DNA from 3 places in the Hymenobacter sp. UYCo722 genome. Region 1 is predicted to be linked to each of the others. Evidence: riboswitches for the same ligand, from Rfam matches in the RefSeq annotation. Region 1 holds a riboswitch; each other region holds the start of a gene.

Region 1 (6,743 bases):
GCTGGCCATCACGCCGGGCGGCGCGGGCATCGTGGAAGGCGCGTTCCCCACGTTCTTCGGCAAGTTCATCGGCACGGCCACGCTCACCAGCTTCATGGTGCTGCTGTATCGGGTAGTCACGTACTACCTGTACCTGGTGCTGGGCACTGTTTTCCTGCCGCGCTGGGTGGCGCGGGTGTTCGCGAAGGGAGTTAAGAGTGAGAAGTTGAAAACCAGTTAGATTTTAACTCCTTGCTTTTAACCCCCTTCCTGCCTCATTTTCCCGCCGTGGGGCGCTGGTAGGTTTGCCAGAATTCGGGGTGCGGGATGGCTTTGTAGAGTTGGTAGATTTCGCCGTCGGCCAGGCGCGGGTCCAGTTTGGGGTCGGGCGGCAGGGGTGGCGTGGTGGCGGGCTGGGGCGTGAAGTATTCCTCGCACAATATCTGGTGATGATGCGGCGCTTTGCCCAGCACCCGTCCGGCGCTCACGGCCTGGGCCACGCTGTGCGCCACGTAGTAGCGCCCGTTGGTGCCGCGCTCGTACTCCACAAAATGGTCGGTACGGTCGTCGGCATAAATGGTGTTGTAATGCGGTGCAATGCGGTCGTGGCGGCCGGCGTGCTGCCGGGCTATGGCATTCATCGTCAGCGTATCGTGCTCCCACAGGGCCTGGTAGCGCCGCACGGCATAGTCGCGCTGCTGCACGTAGAAGCGTCCCGACAGCCGGCCCGTGAGGTAAGTGCCCGTACTACGGTGATTGGCGCGCCGGGCCACGAAGCTCAGCACGTACACGGTTTCGTCGCCCTGCTGCTGCACGCTGTCCAAGTGTAGCGTGAATTTGCGCCAGGTGCTGGCTTTGAATAGCGGCATCGTGCGCACCGGGTCGGCCGCGGCCGTATAAAAGCCCTGCCCGCCGGCGCTCAGGTCAAACCAGCCGAGCGGGGTTTTGGGCTTGGTCAACACCCGTACTTCCCGTATCCGGTGTTTTTCGCGCGGCCCCAGGCCCAGGAAGCCCCCGGTGAAATTGCGGTAGCCGGCTGGCTCCACTACCTGACTCACGTACTCCGCCTCGTAGCGCAGCGTGTCGAAATTGCTGAGGCGGCGGTGGGTGTACACTTCAGCCACGTAGTCGGCTTGCTCGTAGTTTTTGGGCAGGGCAGCCAACACTTTCTTCATTATTTTGCGCGGGTCCAGGCTTTCGCCGCGCACCTGCACGCCCGCTAGCTCGTAGGCGGCCGGGGCCAGCCGCACCGTCAGGGGTGCGGCGGTGGCGGCTACGCTAGCCGTCGCGTAGCCCACGCTGCTCACCTGGACTTCGCCACCCGCTGCCCGCAAGGCAAAGCGGCCCCGCCCATCGGCCACCGTGCCCACGCCCTGAGCGGGCACCGAAACCGAAGCGTATGGCACCGGCTGGCCCGTTTTCTGGTCCAGCACCACCCCGCGTAAGGTCGCGGTGCCAGTAGCCGCCCGCACCTGGCGCGGCCGGCCGGCCGGATTCAGGGCGGTGGGTCCGGAGCGGGCCGCCGCACTATCGGGCGGGGTCATTGGCAAGGCCGCCACCACGGCCGTTGCACCGTGCGACGGGTTCACGCTGCGCAGAAACAGGAATCCATCCACCGCCTCGCTCCACGGGCCGGCCAAGGGCTGATAGTCGAAAGCATAGGTAGTCAGGCGCTGGCCGGGCGCGTCATGCTTCAGACTCACAAAGGCGTAGTCCCCCGGTTGGGCCAGCAACGCGGCCTCGAGCGAGCCGGCCACTGGCGCGGGCACCGGCTTATACCCCATAGCCGGGAAACCGTGGGTACCGCTGCCGCTCAGCGTGCCCAGAATGTACACTTGGTCCGGCCCGAGGCCGTTCTTCACGGCGCGGCCCATGGGGCGATAGGCCTGAATTTCGGCATTTTCGAAGTGGTCGGTGCGGTTGGCCAGGTGGGGCAGGGCCGCCCAGCACACCACTTTCTCCTGCGGATGAGCCCGCACGTACCACAGCAAGTTGTCGGCCATCTGGGCATCGCGCGGGTTGCTGTCGGTGGCGATGAACTGCTCTTCCAGCTTGGCATTGGCGTCGTGGGCGGCGTAGTCGCGGGCCTGGGCCAGTAGGCTGCGCAGGTTTTGCTGCCAGAAAGCGGCCTCGGTGCGCCGCCTGGCGTCGGGGCTGGCGGCGGCTTTGTCCACCAGGTGAGTTGTTTTGGCCATTTCCTTCTCAAAATCGGTCAGCTTGGTGGTGGGCAGAAAAGCAAATTGCTCGCCCATAAAGCCAATGACTTCTTCGAGGTATTCATAATTGAGCAGGCCCGCCGCTTTCTGCGGGGCCAGAAACGCTTCTAGGTCGTCCACCATATCACCGCTGTAGCCTTCACTCATCAGCTGCGGGTCGAAGCCGGCTACACGCAGCCCGCCTTTGCCGATAAGCGGTAGCACGGCCTGAAATTCCTGCGTGCTGGTCCAGACCGGGAATACGCTGTTACCAATAGCTTCCTGCGCTGGCCGCCCGGCTTCCAGTGCCTGCTGGGCCTTGTGCAAATCGTAGAACCCGCTCTCAAACGCCACCGTCGTAAAGCCCAGCCGCTCGTGCAGGTAGCGCAGGAGCCGGATTTTGGCCTCGAATACATTGCCTTCGCCGTGGCTGGGCTCGCCCAGCATCACCACCCGGGCCGGGCCAATTTCGGTTTTCAGAAATTCCAGGTCCCGAAAGTCAGTATCGACTGGATTGATGCTGCGCACGACGTGAACGGGCAGGGGAGTGGGGGCTTGGGCGTAGGCCGCCGGAGCGAGTAGGGCCGCCGCGAGTAGGGCGAAGGCCGTTTTCAAATCAGAAAACATTCAGCAGAGAAAAGTGGAAGAACCGCGCGGCGCGGCCGGAATGGGCAGCAAGTTAGCTCGCTGATGGACAAGCGAAATAGGATGGCCGCGACTGCTGAAAAAGAAAAAAGGCCCCGAACCAGCGTGGTTCGGGGCCTTCCGGGCAGTTGGGTTTGGAAGCTTACTCTTTTTCCAGCATCAGGGCCGCGCCGTCGGCCGACTTCAGCGTCAGCTTATCGTCGGTGAGGGTTTCCACGGCGAAGGTGTTGCTGGTAGTCGAGCCATCAGGCGTCATCGTGATGGTTTTGCCGGCCTGGTCGAACGTGTATTTGCCGTTCACAGCTCCCGAAGCACCGGTCATGTTGTAGGTGCCGTTGGCAAAAATGCGCAGCTCCTCCTGTTTCTGGGCATCAGTTTGCTTCACTTTGTCGCCGGAAGTATCGGTTTCTTTAGCGGTTTTCCACACCTTGCTGTCGGTGCCGTACAGCATGTTCACGCCTTCTACTTTGCCTTTGTCGTTGCTGCACGAAGCAGCAAATAGCGACACGAGCACCAGTAGGCTGGCAAAATAACGAAGCGAAAAAAGGGACTGGAGTTTCATGAGCACAACGAGTAATGGTGAAAGAATGAAGTGGTAGCCCGCGCACGGCGAACTCGTCGGCTTACGATACCGGGGCAAAAGAGTTGGCCGCGAAACCCCGCCGCACCAAGTGCGTATAGCAACCCGGCCGGCCCAACCGTGAGGTTCCCGGTGAAATCATTCGCACCACTTAATTTAATAAACCCCATGGGACTCTTCGATTTCATCAGCGACAAAGGCGACCAAAAACCCGTAGAGCCCGCTGCTAAGCCGGCGGCCGGCGGCACCGATTTTTTCGGCAACGCAAAACCGGAAACTTCTGGGGATACGTACACTGTTGTCAGTGGAGATTCCCTCTCGAAAATAGCCAAGCACCACTACGGCGACGCCGCTAAGTGGCACCAGATATACGACGCCAATAAGGCGGTCATCGGAACCAACCCTGACTTGATTGAAGTCGGCCAGGTGTTGACCCTACCTAGTCTCTAGGTACTTTTTTGCAGAAAAAAGGTGAGAAAAGCCACTCTGTTTCAGGGTGGCTTTTTTGCGTTTGGCGGGGTCGGTGATAAATGGGTAGCAATAGAAAGAACGTCATGCTGAGCGCAGCCGAAGCATCTCTACTGTATTAGTAATCAATGATAATAGCTAAAAAACGAAGCGGTAGAGATGCTTCGGCAAGCTCAGCATGACGTGCTGGGAACTTCCTTTTGACCCAGCTAAAAATATTTTTGCTCCAACGCTTGCCCATTCCAAATATCCTGTTCTACCTTTGCCGTTACCAGACAGGTACTCCCCGCTAACGGTGGGCAGTTTTCAAGTTTTATACAGAAGTGGCGAGAGAATAGGCTCCGTGACCCACTGGCAACCTTCGACCAACGAAAGGTGCCAATTCCTACCCACCCGCAGCTTCGGCCGCGCTGGGACAGATGATTCGAGTGCCATGGAAAATTCTTCGAATGCTGCTTTTTTTCCCCCGACTGCTTCGGCCGCCTTGCGCGCCGAAGGTTCGGGTTTCTTCGTTTCGGCCGATGGCGGCCGGAATGTGGCACCGCGCCCGGCGCGAATGCGAATGTGCTGTTGTCGCCCGTGTTGTTGCTAGCCTGATTTCGGCTTAACAACCTCCTCTTTCTTCTTCGTGGGAATGCCGTTGCGCCTGGTGCCCGTTGTGGCCACGCGGGTACCTCGAATGCGCTGAGCACGGCCATGCGCCGGCTAAGCGCCGCGCCGGACTGTCGCCCCAAGCGGGCCCTTGCTCCCGAAGAAGTATCTCTCCCTCAACCAGATATTCTTCCTGACTTCGTATGTCCAAGTACACTGCTCCCGCTTCCATTCAGCACGAACTGGCCGCTACGGCCCAACACTTAGCTAGCGTGCTGCCCGCCACGGCCAGCCACACCATTGATGCCGGTATTGCCGCCGTGCATGCCACCGGCCTGGCCCAGCACAGCCTTCGGGCCGGCCACAAAGTCCCCGATTTTACGTTGCCCGATGCTTTGGGCCAGCCGGTTGCACTGGCGGCGCTGTTGGCGGCCGGACCGGTGGTGCTGGTGTTTTATCGCGGCAACTGGTGCCCCTACTGCAACGTGCAGCTGCGGGCCTACAATCAGGCGCTGGCCCAGTTTAAGGGCTTTAATGCTACTCTGGTAGCGGTTTCGCCCCAAACGCCGGACCTGACCAATCTCACGGCCGAAGAAAAGGAACTGCAGTTTCCGGTGCTCAGCGACCTGGGCAACACGGTGGCCAAGCAGTTCGGGCTGGCCTACCAAGTGGGCGACGCCGTGTACCACACGCTGCACGGCGTGGGCATCGACCTGGCCACCTTCAACGGCGACGACAGCGGCGAGCTGCCGCTCACGGGCACGTTCGTTATCGCGCAGGACGGCACCATTGCCTGGGCCGCCACCGAAGCCAACTTCAAGCAGCGCCCCGACCCGGCCGTGTTGCTCGAGGCATTGGCCAAGCTTTAGTCCAGATTCATATCCAAAAAAAACCGCTTCACGCTTAAAACCGCAACCTCATGTCCGTTCAGCCCCAGCACTTCGAAACCCTCCAACTCCACGCCGGCCAGCAGCCCGACCCCACCACCGGGGCCCGCGCCGTGCCGCTGTTCCAAACCACCAGCTACGTATTTAAGAGCGCCGAACACGGGGCCAACTTGTTTGCCCTGAAAGAGTTTGGTAACATCTACACCCGCCTGATGAACCCGACTACCGACGTGTTCGAGCAGCGCGTGGCGGCCCTGGAAGGCGGCGTGGCGGCGCTGGCCACCGGCTCGGGCCAGGCGGCCCAGTTCATTGCCCTGAACAACATTCTGCAGGCCGGCGACAACTTCGTGAGCACGGCCTACCTGTATGGCGGCACCTACAACCAGTTCAAAGTGGCCTTTAAGCGCCTGGGCATTGAGGCGCGCTTTGCCGATGGCGACAACCCGGCTTCGTTCGAGCAGTACATCGACGAGAAGACCAAGGCAATTTACCTCGAAACCATCGGCAACCCGAGCTTCAGTATTCCCGATTTTGAGGCCATCGCGGCCATTGCCAAAAAGCACGACCTGCCGCTGATTGTGGACAATACCTTCGGCGCGGGCGGCTACCTGTTCCGTCCCCTGGAGCACGGCGCGAACATCGTGGTGGAGTCGGCCACGAAATGGATTGGCGGGCACGGTACCAGCGTGGGCGGCGTGATTGTGGATGGCGGCACCTACGACTTCGGCAACGGCAAGTTTCCGCAGTTTACGGAGCCGAGCGACGGCTACCACGGCCTGGTTTTCAACGACGTGTTCGGCAAGGGCAGTACGTTTGGCAACATCGCCTTCATCATCCGGGCGCGGGTGGAAGGGCTGCGCGACTTTGGCCCGGCCATCAGCCCGTTCAACTCCTGGCAGCTGCTCATCGGCCTCGAAACCCTGAGCCTGCGCGTGGACCGCACCGTGGAAAACGCCCTGAAAGTAGCCAACTGGCTGGAGCAGCACCCGCAGGTGGAAAGCGTGAACTACCCCGGCCTGGCCAGCAGCCCCTACCACGCCATTGCCAGCAAATACCTGAAGCGCGGCTACGGCGGCGTGCTCTCGTTCCGGGTGAAGGGCACCAAGGAGACGGCCACGCAATTCATTGATAACCTGAAGCTCATCAGCCACCTGGCCAACGTGGGCGATGCCAAGACGCTCATCATTCAGCCCTCGGCCACCACCCACCAGCAGATGAGCGAAGCCGAGCAGCTGGCCGCCGGCGTCACGCCGACCTCGCTGCGCTTGTCAGTGGGTATAGAGCATTTTGACGACATCAGGGCCGACTTGCAGGCCGCTTTTGATGCCATTGGCAACACGGCCGCGCTGCCCACGGAGGGCGAAGAAGTGGGCGAGCCCGAGCTGGAGCACGCGCAGC
Region 2 (6,743 bases), on a different contig from region 1:
TTGAGCTGGCGGTAGGTGATTTTATCAACCAGCTCCGCAGAGAGGCCGTTTTCGGCCACGTAGGGCACGGGTTTAGCAGGCGCAGCTGTTGCTTCTTCAGCAGCGGCAGAATCGCCGGCGGCGTGGTCGGCATCGACGTAAGCTACGCGCAGCGCCGGGGCCAGCAACGGCAACAGCCGGGCCACCAGGGTTTGGATATCGCCGCAGGGCGCGCCGAGAATGGCCAGCTCATGGCGGCCGAATTCGCCTATATCGGGACGGGCCAGGGCGGCGTGCTTGGTGCGTTTTACGCTTGAGGTTGCGCTACTTTCCATGATAAAAGTTACGAATTTTCGCTGCGATGAAAGTCCTTTTTGCCGCCGGTTTTCTCGATAAGCTGCACGCCCTCGATGGAAATATCGTGCGAAAACGCCTTGCACATGTCGTAAATGGTGAGGGCGGCCACGGTGGCCCCGGTCAGGGCTTCCATCTCCACGCCGGTGCGGCTGGTGACCACGGCGGTGCACACCACGCGCAGGGCGTCGGAACCGTCGGGCTCGATGGTGATGCGGCAGTCATCGAGGCCCAGCGGGTGGCAGAGGGGAATAAGGTCGGCGGTTTTTTTGGCCCCCATAATGCCCGCCAGGATGGCCGTGTGGATAACCGGGCCCTTGTGCGAGGGCATCTCGCCGGCTTGCACGCGGCCCAGCAACTCCTCGCCCAGCACCACGCGGCAGTGGGCGCGGGCCACGCGGCGGGTGGGGGTTTTGGCCCCCACATCCACCATCGTGGGCTGGTTGGCGGCGTTGACGTGGGTAAAATTCTTGGTCAGCATAGGTCGTAGCGACGCATATTTGCGTCTAATCGTTAGCGGGGCGGGTGCAAAATAACCTCACCGTATCCAACCTCCGGCTGCGGCAGAATTGTTAATAGCTAACTCGGCGGCCAATTGTTTCGCCGCAAACTATTGCGCCAAGCAGCCGTTTTGTACCCAGCGCCGGGCCAAAACGCCCCCGGCTGCCTTGGCGACATCTGCCGCGCCAGCCCCTTCGGGCTGCGCCATTCCCCTCCAATTTCATCATGTTCAATACCGCATTAGTAGTTGGTGCCAGCGGCATCATCGGCAGCAACCTGGCCCAAGAGCTGCTGGCTCAGCAATGGCCCACTTATGGCCTGGCCCGTCGGCCCAGTACCGCCATCGCCGGCCTGCAGCCCGTGGCCGCCGATTTAATGGACGTCGCCAGCTTGGAAAAGGCGCTGGCTGCTATTGCCCCCACGCACGTCTTCATCACCAGCTGGATGCGCAATGACACCGAGGCCGAGAACATCCGCGTGAACAGCGCCATGGTGCGCAATCTGCTGGCCGTCCTCGGCCCGAAGCACTCAGTGCAGCACGTAGCCCTGGTGACCGGCTTGAAGCATTATCTGGGGCCATTTGAGGCCTACGTGAGTGGTGGGGTGCCGCCCCCCACCCCGTTGCGTGAGTCGCAGCCCCGGCTGCCGCTCGACAATTTTTATTACGCCCAGGAAGACGAAGTATACGCCGCAGCCAAGCGCGATGGCTTCACCTGGAGCATCCACCGGCCGCACACCATTATAGGCAAAGCCGTGGGCAACCTCATGAACCTGGGCACCACGCTGGCCGTGTACGCCAGCATCTGCAAGCAAACCGGCCGCCCCTTTTGCTGGCCCGGCTCGCAGGCGCAGTGGGACGGCTTGTCGGACGTGACCGATGCCCGAGTCATCGCCAAACAACTGGTGTGGGCCGCCACCACCGAAACCGCCCGCAACGAAGCCTACAACGTGGTGAACGGCGATATTTTCCGCTGGAGCCAGCTGTGGGGCCGTCTGGCCGAATGGTTCGGCATTGAGCCCGTCGGCTTCGATGGCACCATTCATCCGCTCGAAGCAGAAATGGCCGGCGATGCGGACCTATGGCGTGACATCGCCACAAAAAATGACCTTACCGAGGCCGACCTGAGCCGCTTGGCATCGCCCTGGCACACCGATTTAGACCTGGGTCGGCCCATTGAAGTGATGACGGATATGGCCAATAGCCGCAAGCGGGGCTTCACGGTGTATCAAAGTACGGAGGATTCCTTTTTTGACTTGTTTGCCCAGCTGCGCGAAGACCGGCTGATTCCGTAGGCGCTGCAGAAAGGCACCCAGCCCGTCATGCTGAGCGCAGCCGAAACATCTCTACCGCACAAGTAATCAATTTAGTATTGCGGCAGAGATGCTTCGACTGCGCTCAGCATGACGTTTTACTTATCCCCACAAGCCATCTAATACTCCTTTCTTTCCATGATTTCCCCCGCCGAAGCCACTGCCCGCGTGCTGGCCACCGCCCGCCCCCTGCCGTCCGAAACCCTGGCCCTGCCCCACGCCGCTGGCCGCATCCTGGCCGAAACGCTCACGGCCGACCGCGACTTTCCGCCCTTCAACCGGGTGGCGATGGACGGCATCGCGGTGGCCTTTGCCGCCTGGGCCGGCGGCCAGTCGGAATTTGAAATCGCGCACACCCAGTACGCCGGCGAACCAACTCGTGCGCTGCCCAGCCCGCAGCAGGCCGTGGAGGTGATGACCGGCGCGGTGCTGCCCGTGGGAGCTGATGCGGTGGTTCGCTACGAAGACATCCTGCTGCACGACAACCGCGCCACCATCCAGATTCCGCCGCCCGGCGCGCCCGGCGTCAACGTTCACCAGCAGGCTGCCGACCGCCACGCCGGCGATACCCTGCTGCGCCCCGGCACCCGCCTCGGCCCCGCTGAGCTGGCCGTGGCCGCCACCGTGGGCGCGGCCGAACTGGCCGTGACCCGCGCCCCGCGCCTGGCCGTGGTGAGCACCGGCGACGAGCTGGTGGGATTATCGGCCACCCCCCTGGCGCACCAGATTCGACGTTCCAACGTGTATGCCCTGCAGGCGCTGTTTGCGCAGGCGGGGGCCGAGGTTTCGCTGTTCCACCTCTCCGACAACGTGGAAGAGTTGCGCGTGGGCCTCACCAATATTCTGGCCGCCGGCTTCGATGTCATGGTGCTGAGCGGGGCCGTGAGCAAGGGCCGCGCCGACCACCTGCCCGGCCTGCTGCGCGAGCTACACGTCGAGGAAATATTCCACGAAGTGCAGCAGCGACCCGGCAAGCCCATGTGGTTTGGGGCGCGGGCCGGCGGGCCGGTGGTTTTCGGGCTGCCCGGCAATCCGGTGTCCACGTTCCTCACGGCTTGCCGCTACGTGCGGCCCTGGCTGCGCGCCGTGCAGCAGCCCACCGAAGCCGGCGAAACGGCCGCGGTGCCCGAAGCGCCGATGCCGGCCATGCTCACCGTCGACATCAACTTTAAGCCCCAGCTAACGCACTTTGTACCCGTGCGCCTGACCGTGGACGCGGAGGGCCGCCGCCTGGCCACGCCGCTACGGGTGGGCGGTTCCGGCGATTTGGCCGGGCTGCTGGGGGCCACCGCGTTTCTGGAGCTGCCCCCGGAGCCAACCGTGTTCGCGGCGGGCAGCGTGTGGCTGGCGTGGACATTGTAGCGCTTTCGGCTAATAGAACGTTGTGCTTCATCTGGCGTCCGCGCAGTCGAAGCATGATGCTCGATGGATTCTCGGATTACCCAAGATTGTGCTTCCGTCGTATCTTCGCATCACGCTGCTATCCAGAAAGACCGAGGGACCGGGCCCGATGACGTCTTGGCAACCTACCACGAGTAGGTGCCAACTCCCGTTTCACCGCGTTTTTTGGTGAAAGAAGATGACAGCCGGAACCGGACGCTCGCGCCCGGGTTTCTTTCTGGATACGCGCCTGTACGCTGCTATTCGACCCCGAAAGAAATGTCCGTTTCCGCCCCTACCCTTCCCCAGATTTCTCCGGCACGCGAAGATTTGGCCTCGCGCCACCTGCTTCCCGAGCTCCTACGCCAGCGCCTGCTGATTCTCGACGGCGCGATGGGCACCATGATTCAGCGCCACCCGCTCACGGAGGAGGATTTTCGGGGCACCCGCTTCGCCGACCACCCCAAGCCCCTGCGCGGCAACAACGACCTGCTGAGCCTGACCCGGCCCGACATCATCAAGGGCATCCACGCCGAATATTTTGCCGCCGGGGCCGACATGGTGGAAACCAACACCTTTTCGGGCACCACCATCGCGCAGGCCGACTACGGCCTGGAGCACGTCGTGTACGAGCTGAACTACGAGTCGGCGCGCCTGGCCCGCGAGGCGGCCGACGAGTACACCACGCCCGAGCAGCCGCGCTTCGTGGCCGGGGCCGTCGGCCCCACCAACCGCACCGCCTCGCTCTCGCCCGATGTCAACCGGCCCGGCTATCGCGCCGTGACCTTCGATGAGCTCGCTACGGCTTACTTAGAGCAGGTGCGCGGCCTCGTGGATGGCGGCGTGGACACGCTCCTCATCGAAACCATTTTCGATACCCTGAACGCCAAAGCGGCCCTCTACGCCGTGCAGAAGTTCTTCGATGAAGGGGGCCGCGAAGTGCCCGTCATGATTTCGGGTACGATTACCGACGCTTCCGGCCGCACCCTCAGTGGCCAGACGGTGGAGGCATTCTGGAACAGCATCCGCCACCTGCCGCTGCTAAGCGTGGGCCTGAACTGCGCCCTCGGGGCCGACCAGCTCCGCCAGTACGTGCAGGAACTGAGCCGGATTTCCGACGTGCACATTTCGGCCTACCCCAACGCCGGCCTGCCCAACGCCTTTGGCGGCTACGACGAGTCGGCCCAGGAATTTGCCGCGCTGGTGGAAGAATACCTCAAGGAAGGCATCGTGACCGTGGTGGGCGGCTGCTGCGGCACCACGCCCCAGCACATTGCGGAGCTGAGCAAGCTGGCGAAGCAGTACAAGCCGCGAGCGTTGAAACAGTTAAAAGTGAAGAGTGAAGCGTTAGAATCCGGAGAAAAGCCAGTGATGGATTTTAACGCTTCGCTTTTAACTTCTAACTCAAACGCCACGCGTTTGTCCGGCCTCGAACCCTTCAACATCACCCCTGATAGCCTCTTCGTGAACGTGGGTGAGCGCTGCAACGTGACCGGCTCGCGCGCCTTCGCCCGCCTCATCCGCACCGGCGCGTATGAGGAAGCCCTCGCCGTGGCCCGCCTGCAGGTGGAGGAAGGGGCCCAAGTCATCGACATCAACATGGACGAGGGCATGCTCGATTCGGAGCAGGTGATGACGACGTTCCTGCACCTCATCGCCTCGGAGCCTGACATTGCCCGGGTGCCCGTCATGATTGACTCCTCGAAGTGGAGCGTGCTCGAAGCCGGCCTGAAATGCGTGCAGGGCAAGCCCATCGTGAACTCGATTTCACTGAAGGAGGGCGAAGACGTTTTCCGTGAGCGGGCCCATACGGTGCGCCAGTACGGGGCCGCCGTGGTGGTGATGGCCTTCGACGAAAACGGCCAGGCCGACTCGCTGGAACGCCGCAAGGAAATCTGCCAGCGCAGCTATGACATCCTGACCAAGGAAGTGGGCATGGACCCGTCCGACATCATTTTTGACCCCAACATCCTGACCGTGGGCACGGGCATGGACGAGCACCGCAACTACGCCATCGACTTCATCGAAGCCGTGCGTTGGATTAAAGGGCACCTGCCCGGCGCGCTCACCAGCGGCGGCATTTCGAACATCAGCTTTTCCTTCCGCGGCAACGACTTGGTGCGCGAGGCCATGCACACGGCCTTTCTCTACCACGCCATCCGGGCGGGGCTAAATATGGGCATTGTGAACCCCGGCCAGCTTGGCGTGTACGATGAGATTCCGAAGGACCTGCTCGAGCTCTGCGAAGACGTGCTCCTGAACCGCCGCGCCGACGCCACCGAGCGCCTCGTGGAATTTGCCGACACGGTGAAGCAGAAGGACAAGGCCGAAGTAGTGGCCGATGCCTGGCGCAGCCTGCCCGTGTGGGAGCGCCTGCAACACGCGCTGGTGAAGGGCATTACCGAATTTATCGACGAGGACACCGAGGAAGTACGGCAGCAGGTCGGGCGGCCGCTCGAAGTCATCGAAGGCCCGCTGATGGCTGGCATGAACGTAGTGGGCGACCTGTTCGGGGCTGGCAAAATGTTCCTGCCGCAGGTAGTGAAATCGGCCCGCGTGATGAAAAAGGCCGTGGCGTACCTGGAACCCTACCTACTGGCCGACAAGCAGGGCTCGGAGCGCCAGACGGCCGGCAAAATCCTGATGGCCACGGTGAAAGGCGACGTGCACGACATCGGCAAGAACATCGTGGGCGTGGTGCTGGCCTGCAACAACTTCGACATCGTGGACCTCGGCGTGATGGTGCCGCTCGAAAAGATTTTGGACGAAGCCCAGCGCCAGCAGGTCGACGTGATTGGCCTCTCCGGCCTCATCACCCCCTCGCTCGATGAGATGGTGTACGTGGCCCAGGCCATGGAAAAGCGCGGCCTGAAAATCCCCCTGCTCATTGGCGGGGCCACCACGTCGCGCCTGCACACGGCCGTGAAAATCGCGCCCTCCTACAGCGGGCCGGTGGTGCACGTCAACGATGCTTCGCGCTCGGTGGGCGTGGCGGCAGGCCTGCTCGGCTCGGGTGAGCGCGCCTACGCCCAGACCGTGGCCGACGACTACAACGCCCTGCGTGCCGACTACGCCAGCCGCCAGCGCGACAAGAACTACCTCACCATCGAAGCCGCCCGCGCCAACGGCGTGAAATCGGACTGGGATACGGTGAGTATTACCAAACCCACCTTCCTCGGCACCAAGGTGCTCGAAGATTACGACCTCGCCGAGCTGGC
Region 3 (6,743 bases), on a different contig from region 1:
GCTTGGCTTGTGCATGGGGGGTGCAGTGTACTCATTCCCTGAGCTTCAGGCTCGAAGCCAACTGGCAGCGCGGCGCAGACGCGCGCCAGCAGGGGAAGCCGCCCCGGGCCGTACCCGAGAGCTGGCCGACGTGGGTGGCGCGGTGGCCACTCAGGGCCGGGTCGAGGGGTTCGGCCACGGCTTTGAAAGGGGTGCTGCCCGCTTACAATGCCTGCAGAATAGACGCGGCAATATCGGCAAACTAGGCGCGGTTGAGGCGCGTGTTGAGGAAGAAATTCTCGAACCAGGCAGCTTATTGGGGTGGGCCATGCGGTAGCTGGGGTTGATAGCTGGGTGGGCAAAAGGAAAAGCTAATTCGGCAATGCCCCAAGTGGCCCCAGCACAACCGCCGGCCAGAGCAGCCGTAGAATCGGGACACCTTCCCTCCCCTTGTTATGGTCCGCACCGTTGTCGGCTTATTCACCAGTCCTTCCGAAGCCGAGTTTGCTACCGCGCAGCTACGGGCGGCCGGCTTTGCCGAGTCCGCCGTGCAGCTGGCCACCCGCGAAACCCTGCGGGCCCAGCACCTGCCCGGCACCGAAACCCCCGAAGACTCCTTTCAGGACGGCCTCGCACGGTTTTTCAAGGATATTTTTAGCGGCAAGCCGCTCGACGATGCCGAGGCCCACATTTCTGCTACGGGTCCCGACCACGCTGTGGTGACAGTAGCCACCACCACCCCCGCCGAAGCCGAAAGTGCCCGCGAACTCCTGGACCGCAACGGGGCCATCGACGTGTACAAGCAGCGCCCCCTCACCCCGGCCACCGCCATCGGAGCAGGCGAGCTTGACCTCGAAGGCGACCTCGGCCGGGTGCGGGATGACGACGAGCTGGACGCCAACGGGCTCACTACGCACTAAAGAACGCCAGGCCGAGCGCCGCCGAGGCCTCTCGCGTGTGGCAGTAATTCAATCGACTGAGTTTACTACAGCACGCAAGATGCCTCGGCGGCGCTCGGCATAACGGACTTGTATGGCCCTTCTCACTCTTGACTATTCTCTGAAGCCAGGCGCAGCTTGCTGTGCTTTTTGCCGTAGCCGAAGTAGATAACCATGCCGATGGCCAGCCACACGATGAGGCGCAGCCACGTTTCCCAGGGCAGCGAGGCCATCATCACCACGCACACCACAATGCCCAGAATAGGCACCACCGGCACCCACGGCGTGCGGAACGAGCGCGGCGCATCGGGGTTGGTTTTGCGCATAATCATCACGCCCAGGCACACCATCACGAAGGCCAGCAGCGTACCGATGCTCGTCATCTCGCCCACGACCGCAATGGGCACGAAGCCCGCAAACAGCGCGATAAAGCACCCCAGCAGCAGCGTGGACTGCGACGGCGTATTGAACTTCGGGTGCAGCCGGGAGAATACCGGCGGCAGCAGCCCATCCTTCGACATGGAGAAAAACACCCGCGACTGCCCCAGCAAATCGACCAGAATAACCGACGTGTAGCCGATGAGAATGGCCATAATCACGGCCGACGACAGCCAGGCGTAGGGCGTTTTCTCAATGGCAATGGCCACCGGGGCGGCGCTGTTCTTGAACTCGGTGTAGTTGGCCAGGCCGGTGAGTACATGGCCGAACAGCACGAACAGCACCGTGCACACCGCCAGCGAGCCCAGGATGCCAATGGGCATGTTGCGCTGCGGATTCTTGGTTTCCTGCGCCATGGTGGCCACGATATCGAAACCGATGAAGACGAAGAAAATGACGCCCGCTCCGCGCAGAATTCCGCTCAGGCCGAACTCGCCAAACTTACCGGTATTGGCCGGGATGTAGGGCTGGTAATTGGCCGGGTCGATGTACTTCCAGCCCAGCGCGATGAACACCAGCACCACGGCCACCTTCAGGGCCACCACCAGCGCATTGAACCAGGCCGAGCCCTTGGTACCCCGCGTAACGATGGCCGTAATGGCCAGCACGATGAGCATGGCCGGCACGTTTACATAGCCGCTCACGGTGCTGCCATCGGCCAGCGTGGCCGACTCGAACGGCGACATCACCAGCCGCGCCGGAATGTGCAGCCCGTACTTACTGAGGAATTTGATGAGGTACTGCGACCAGCTGATGGCCACCGTAGCCGCCCCCACCGAGTACTCAAGCACCAAATCCCAGCCAATAATCCAGGCGAACAATTCGCCCATCGTGGCATACGAATAGGTGTAGGCCGAACCCGACACGGGTACCAGCGCCGCAAACTCGGCGTAGCACAGCGCCGAGAAAGCGCAGCCCACGGCCGCCACAATGAACGAAAGCGTAACCGCCGGCCCCGCGTTGTTCGCCGCCGCGATGCCGGTGAGCGAAAAAAGACCCGCTCCAATAATAACCCCGATACCGATGGCAATCAGGCTCACGCCATTCAGGCTGCGTTTGAGGGTATTGGCCCCGGTTTCAGCTGCTTCCGCTCGAAGCAGCTCTAATGATTTTTTAAGCATGAAAATGTTGAGGACGCACCAGTGGTGCAAACAAAAAAGAACGTCATGCTGAGCGTAGCCGAAGCATCTCTACCACGTAAGTAATTCATTTACTATTGCGGTAGAGATGCTTCGGCTGCGCTCAGCATGACGGTTACTGAAAGACGTGCACCTACGCCAGCACCTGAATAACGGCTTCCGAAAAGCGCTCCATTTCCTCCAGCTGCGGACTGGCCTGCAGCAGGAAAAAATCAACGCCCACGTTCTCGAACTCACCAATCCGGTCCTGCAGCTGCGCCGGGGTGCCGGTGAGGCCGGTGCGCAGGCCCCGGTTTGACACCGAGTAGTCCTGCAGCGACACCTGCTGCTCGAGCTGCGTGCCGGCCAGCCACTGCTGGTAGTTGCCATAGCCGGCCGACGAGGCTTTCACATTGGTAATACGGTCCAGCTCCTTTTTAACGTCCTGCTCGTTGTCGCGCACAATTGTGTAGCCGGCCACGCCAAACTTCATCGGGGGCAGGCCTTTCTGCTCGCGGCGGCGGCGCATGTCGGCAATGCGGGCCCCAATTTGCGCCGGCGAGTCGCCGTGCATCACGTAGCCGTCGCACTGGGTCGAAATCAGGTCTTTGGCCGCTTCCGACTCGCCGCCCGCGTACAGGAACGGGGCTTTGGCGGGCTTGGGCTGCAGCACATTGTCGGCCACCTGGTAGTACTTGCCATCGTAGCTGAAATGGTCCTGCTTCCACACGTTGGTCACCACGTCGAGCCACTCGCGGGTGCGGGCGTACCGGTCGTCGTGCTGCTCGAAGTGCAGGCCGTACTTGGTGGCCTCATCCTTCCACCAGCTCGACACCACGTTCAGCGACAAGCGCCCGGGGGCAATCAAATCAATGTTGGCGGCCTGCTTGGCCAGCAGCGCGGGGTTGTGAAACGTGGGCCGCACGGCCACCATAATTTCCAGCTGCTCCGTCACGGCAGCCAAAGCAGCGGCCGTGCTCCAGGCCTCCAGCGACGCCGCTTCGGTGCCCTTGATGTCGTTCAGGTACAGTTCCGCAATCAGCGTGAGGTCGTAGCCCAGGGCTTCGCTGCGCTGCGCCAGTTTCTTCACGTAGCTCCAGTCGGTGGGCATGTGCTCGTCTTCCACGTTGCGCAGCCAGCCCCCAAATACGGGCATCCAATATCCAAATTTCATGGCTTTTTTAATTAACAGAACGTCATGCTGAGCTAGCCGAAGCATCTCTACCGCAGTAGTAATCAATGCTGCCATAACGAAGCGGTAGAGATGCTTCGACAAGCTCAGCATGACGTTCATTTGTTAGTGAGATGGTTTATGCCGTGGCCAATTCAGCGGCTACGGGAGCCGCTGCCGACACGGCCGGCAGCTGCGTTTCGAGGTAGTCAACAAAACGCGCGTAAGGGTCGAAACCGACTACGTTCACGGCGTCGGCCACGAAGTTGGACAGGGCGTTGATGTCGTAATAGAGCACGTCGCCGGTGCGGTCGTCGATGAGGTATTCGATGCCGCCCACGTTAATTTTGGCGGCGGCCACAATGCGCTCCACGGCCGCAATTACCTCGGCCGGCGGCGTGAAGGCTTCCACCTGAATGCCTTTCTTGGGGGCTTCCGTCAGGCAGAATTCGGCCGACTGCTCCTCCGGAATCTGGCAGATTTCGGCCGGGCACAGGTTGAAGCTCTCGCCGGTCGTGAACACCTTCATGGCGTAGAGAAACTTGCCGTCCAGCATCTCCACCCGATGGATATTGCCGCCGCGAGGTGTCACGTATTCCTGCACCAGCGCGGTTTGGTCGATGCCGAGGTCAATCTGGTTGTTCTCGACGGCCGCCTGCAGGCCTTCCAGGGTGTCGAAGCGGATAATGCCCGCGCCGCTGCCCCCGATGTTCACCTTCACCACGATGGGAAAGCGTAGCTGCCGGGCCGCATCCACGGCCCGCGAGGCATGGTTTATCACCAGCGACTTTGGGTACTTCAGCCCCAGCGACTCGAATAGCGAAAGCTGCCGGGCCTTGTTGGTTTCAATGGCCGTGGCCGCCGAGCCGTTGATGATGCGCGTGCCGATGCGCTCGAGGTGCGTGGCGTAGCCGGCCGTGTGGAAAATACCCTGCCCGTGGCCCCGCAGGTAAGCCGAAGAACTCATGCGGTTCACGACCAGACTGTAGCCGCTCTCCTTCTCGGCGGGGTTGAAGAGGTGATGCGCGGCATCAATTTTTTCGTAGGGCAGGCCCCGGCGCTCCAGCTCCGCAAACAGCGGCTTGAACCATTCGGGGTGCTCGAAATAAATGCCAATGGGCTTTTGAGGGAGTGACATAAAACAGAAAAGTTAATTGAGTTAGTAGCAGGATGCGCCTTTGGCATTCGCCAAATAGCAGCGCTCGCCAAAGCATGAAAAACCAAAAAAATGAGGGATTGAGCTAGCAGTTCTCGGGCGAATTCAGCAGTCCGAAATTCAGGGTAAACACCGGAGGCGCAGGCCAGGCACAGTGCTAGCAAAGTGGACTCCAACGGGCGAAAACACGCCGTGCCGCAACCGAGCTATACCCTGAAAAAGAACTTACGAACGCCACCAGCAGGCATGCGAAGCCGGACGTGCGAAAGCCATCGGCCTTTCCTGCCTACCTACCCGCGAACATCGACTCGGGGAAGGCTAAGCCAGACAACAACAGCAACAACAGCCCAGCCCGGCCACCCGCATCGCAGCGGGCCGGGTAACGAGGGTGAGTGATTGCAAGGGGGAGTTGTTGGCAGTTTCCACGGCAACTTGTTTTTATATGTGCAGGAATTGGCACCTTGCCCGCAATTGCGGATGGTTGCCGGCGCTTCGTTGAGCCTGTCTCTCAGCGCCTCTGTATAAAAACAATCCTTCAGGAGAAAGAATTGATGGCACAAAGGTAGTCCGCAATTTCCACTCCCGCCACACCAACTTCTCCGAGCAACTTCACCACCCTGGCCCGCGTATGGAGGAGGCGTTTGGCTGGTGCGTACTTTTCGCCTTGCAGCAATTGTCCGAATACCACTTATTCATGTCTGATACCGTTGTACACGCCGAGCCTTACGGCAGCCTGCTTTTTGCCCCCGAGGTGCCCTGTTTTATCATCTCCTGGAGTGGCTTTGCCAACAGCGAGCAGTTCCGCTTCCTGATGAACCGCGGCCTGGAACTCTACGAAACCGAAGCCGCCCGCACCAAGCCCCTGGGCTGGCTCGCCGATACCCGCCAGGTACAGGCCGTGAAACCCACCGACCAGGAATGGATGCGCACCGACTGGAACATTCGCGCCCAGCGCGCCGGCATTCACCACGTCAGCTTCGTAGTACCCGAAACGGTGTTCGGCCAGATTTCAGTGCAGAACTATACCCACAACGTGGCTGAAGCCAACAACTACGAAATCGCAACTTCCCAGCACCGCACGCTAAAAGAAGCCAAGAAATGGCTGAAGGCGGCAATTGGTTAGCAGCAGCCAAAAAAAAGAACGTCATGCCGAGCATAGCTCAGCATGACGTTCCTGTGTTAGGGCGTTCTGGCAGTCTGAATGTCCTACCGCCGCAGAGCCAGGCGCACGCCGGCCATTAGCCAGCGGCCGGGCATCTGAGCGCCCAGCAGGTCCGAATAGTGGGCATTGAACAGGTTCTGGGCCTGGCCCACCACCCACAGACGCTCGGGCAGCAGGGCCACGTCGAGGCGGCCGTTGATGACCACGTAATCGGTTGAGAGGGTGAAGTCACCTACCGGGGGCAGGCCGGCACGCTGCTTATATACCCCGCCCAGGCTGGCGGTGAAGCGGCGATGCACCAGGCTCAGGTTGCCGCTCACCAGTTGCCGGGCCACGTTGCTCAAGTACTGCGACGTGATATTGCCGTCCACGTTCAGGTGGGTGTAGGTGTAGCCCAGGCTGCCGTCGAGGCGCAGGCCGGTGGTTAACTGCGCACGCGTAGTAGCTTCGAATTCGAGGCCCTGCGTGCTCACGGCAAACAGGTTCTGGGCGAAGCGGTAGGTGCTGGCCGGGTTCAGGTTGGTGAAGCCGGTGCCGGCCTGCACGGTGCTGCCGGGCGTGGCCACGTAGTCAATCAGGTTGCGGCCGTAGCGGTTGAAATAGGTACCGCGCAGCGTCAGGGCCGGGCAGAGCACGTAGTCGAGGCCACCTTCGTAGCTCCAGGTGCGCTCGGCTTCTAGGCCCGGATTGCCTACGTTGAAGCCATTGGGCACCGTGCCGGGCCGGATGGCCGAATTGTACTGCTCGGTAAAGTTGGCCGCCCGAATGGCCCGGCCCACGG

The links. Region 1 has a riboswitch for S-adenosylmethionine ahead of ABIB44_RS20440 (peroxiredoxin-like family protein). Riboswitches for the same ligand answer to the same signal wherever they lie in the genome.
Region 2: another riboswitch for S-adenosylmethionine. It lies ahead of metH (methionine synthase); the one in region 1 lies ahead of ABIB44_RS20440 (peroxiredoxin-like family protein).
Region 3: another riboswitch for S-adenosylmethionine. It lies ahead of ABIB44_RS00220 (ATP-grasp domain-containing protein); the one in region 1 lies ahead of ABIB44_RS20440 (peroxiredoxin-like family protein).

Annotation. Positions count from the first base shown of each region.
Region 1 is NZ_JBEPPC010000014.1:6,297-13,039, forward strand. Features, by position in the region: gene ABIB44_RS20420 (lysylphosphatidylglycerol synthase transmembrane domain-containing protein) at 1-220, shown strand, start outside; gene ABIB44_RS20425 (erythromycin esterase family protein) at 255-2,801, opposite strand; gene ABIB44_RS20430 (hypothetical protein) at 2,962-3,381, opposite strand; gene ABIB44_RS20435 (LysM peptidoglycan-binding domain-containing protein) at 3,568-3,849, shown strand; SAM riboswitch class I at 4,178-4,293, shown strand; gene ABIB44_RS20440 (peroxiredoxin-like family protein) at 4,662-5,327, shown strand; gene ABIB44_RS20445 (O-acetylhomoserine aminocarboxypropyltransferase/cysteine synthase family protein) at 5,378-6,743, shown strand, end outside.
Region 2 is NZ_JBEPPC010000006.1:41,358-48,100, forward strand. Features, by position in the region: gene ABIB44_RS14535 (NTP transferase domain-containing protein) at 1-314, opposite strand, end outside; gene moaC (cyclic pyranopterin monophosphate synthase MoaC) at 323-814, opposite strand; gene ABIB44_RS14545 (SDR family oxidoreductase) at 1,060-2,127, shown strand; gene ABIB44_RS14550 (molybdopterin molybdotransferase MoeA) at 2,284-3,507, shown strand; SAM riboswitch class I at 3,623-3,731, shown strand; gene metH (methionine synthase) at 3,919-6,743, shown strand, end outside.
Region 3 is NZ_JBEPPC010000001.1:53,097-59,839, reverse strand. Features, by position in the region: gene ABIB44_RS00240 (hypothetical protein) at 32-178, opposite strand; gene ABIB44_RS00235 (hypothetical protein) at 435-899, shown strand; gene ABIB44_RS00230 (amino acid permease) at 1,022-2,476, opposite strand; gene ABIB44_RS00225 (LLM class flavin-dependent oxidoreductase) at 2,628-3,647, opposite strand; gene ABIB44_RS00220 (ATP-grasp domain-containing protein) at 3,784-4,782, opposite strand; SAM riboswitch class I at 5,236-5,328, opposite strand; gene ABIB44_RS00215 (hypothetical protein) at 5,495-5,923, shown strand; gene ABIB44_RS00210 (TonB-dependent receptor plug domain-containing protein) at 6,007-6,743, opposite strand, start outside.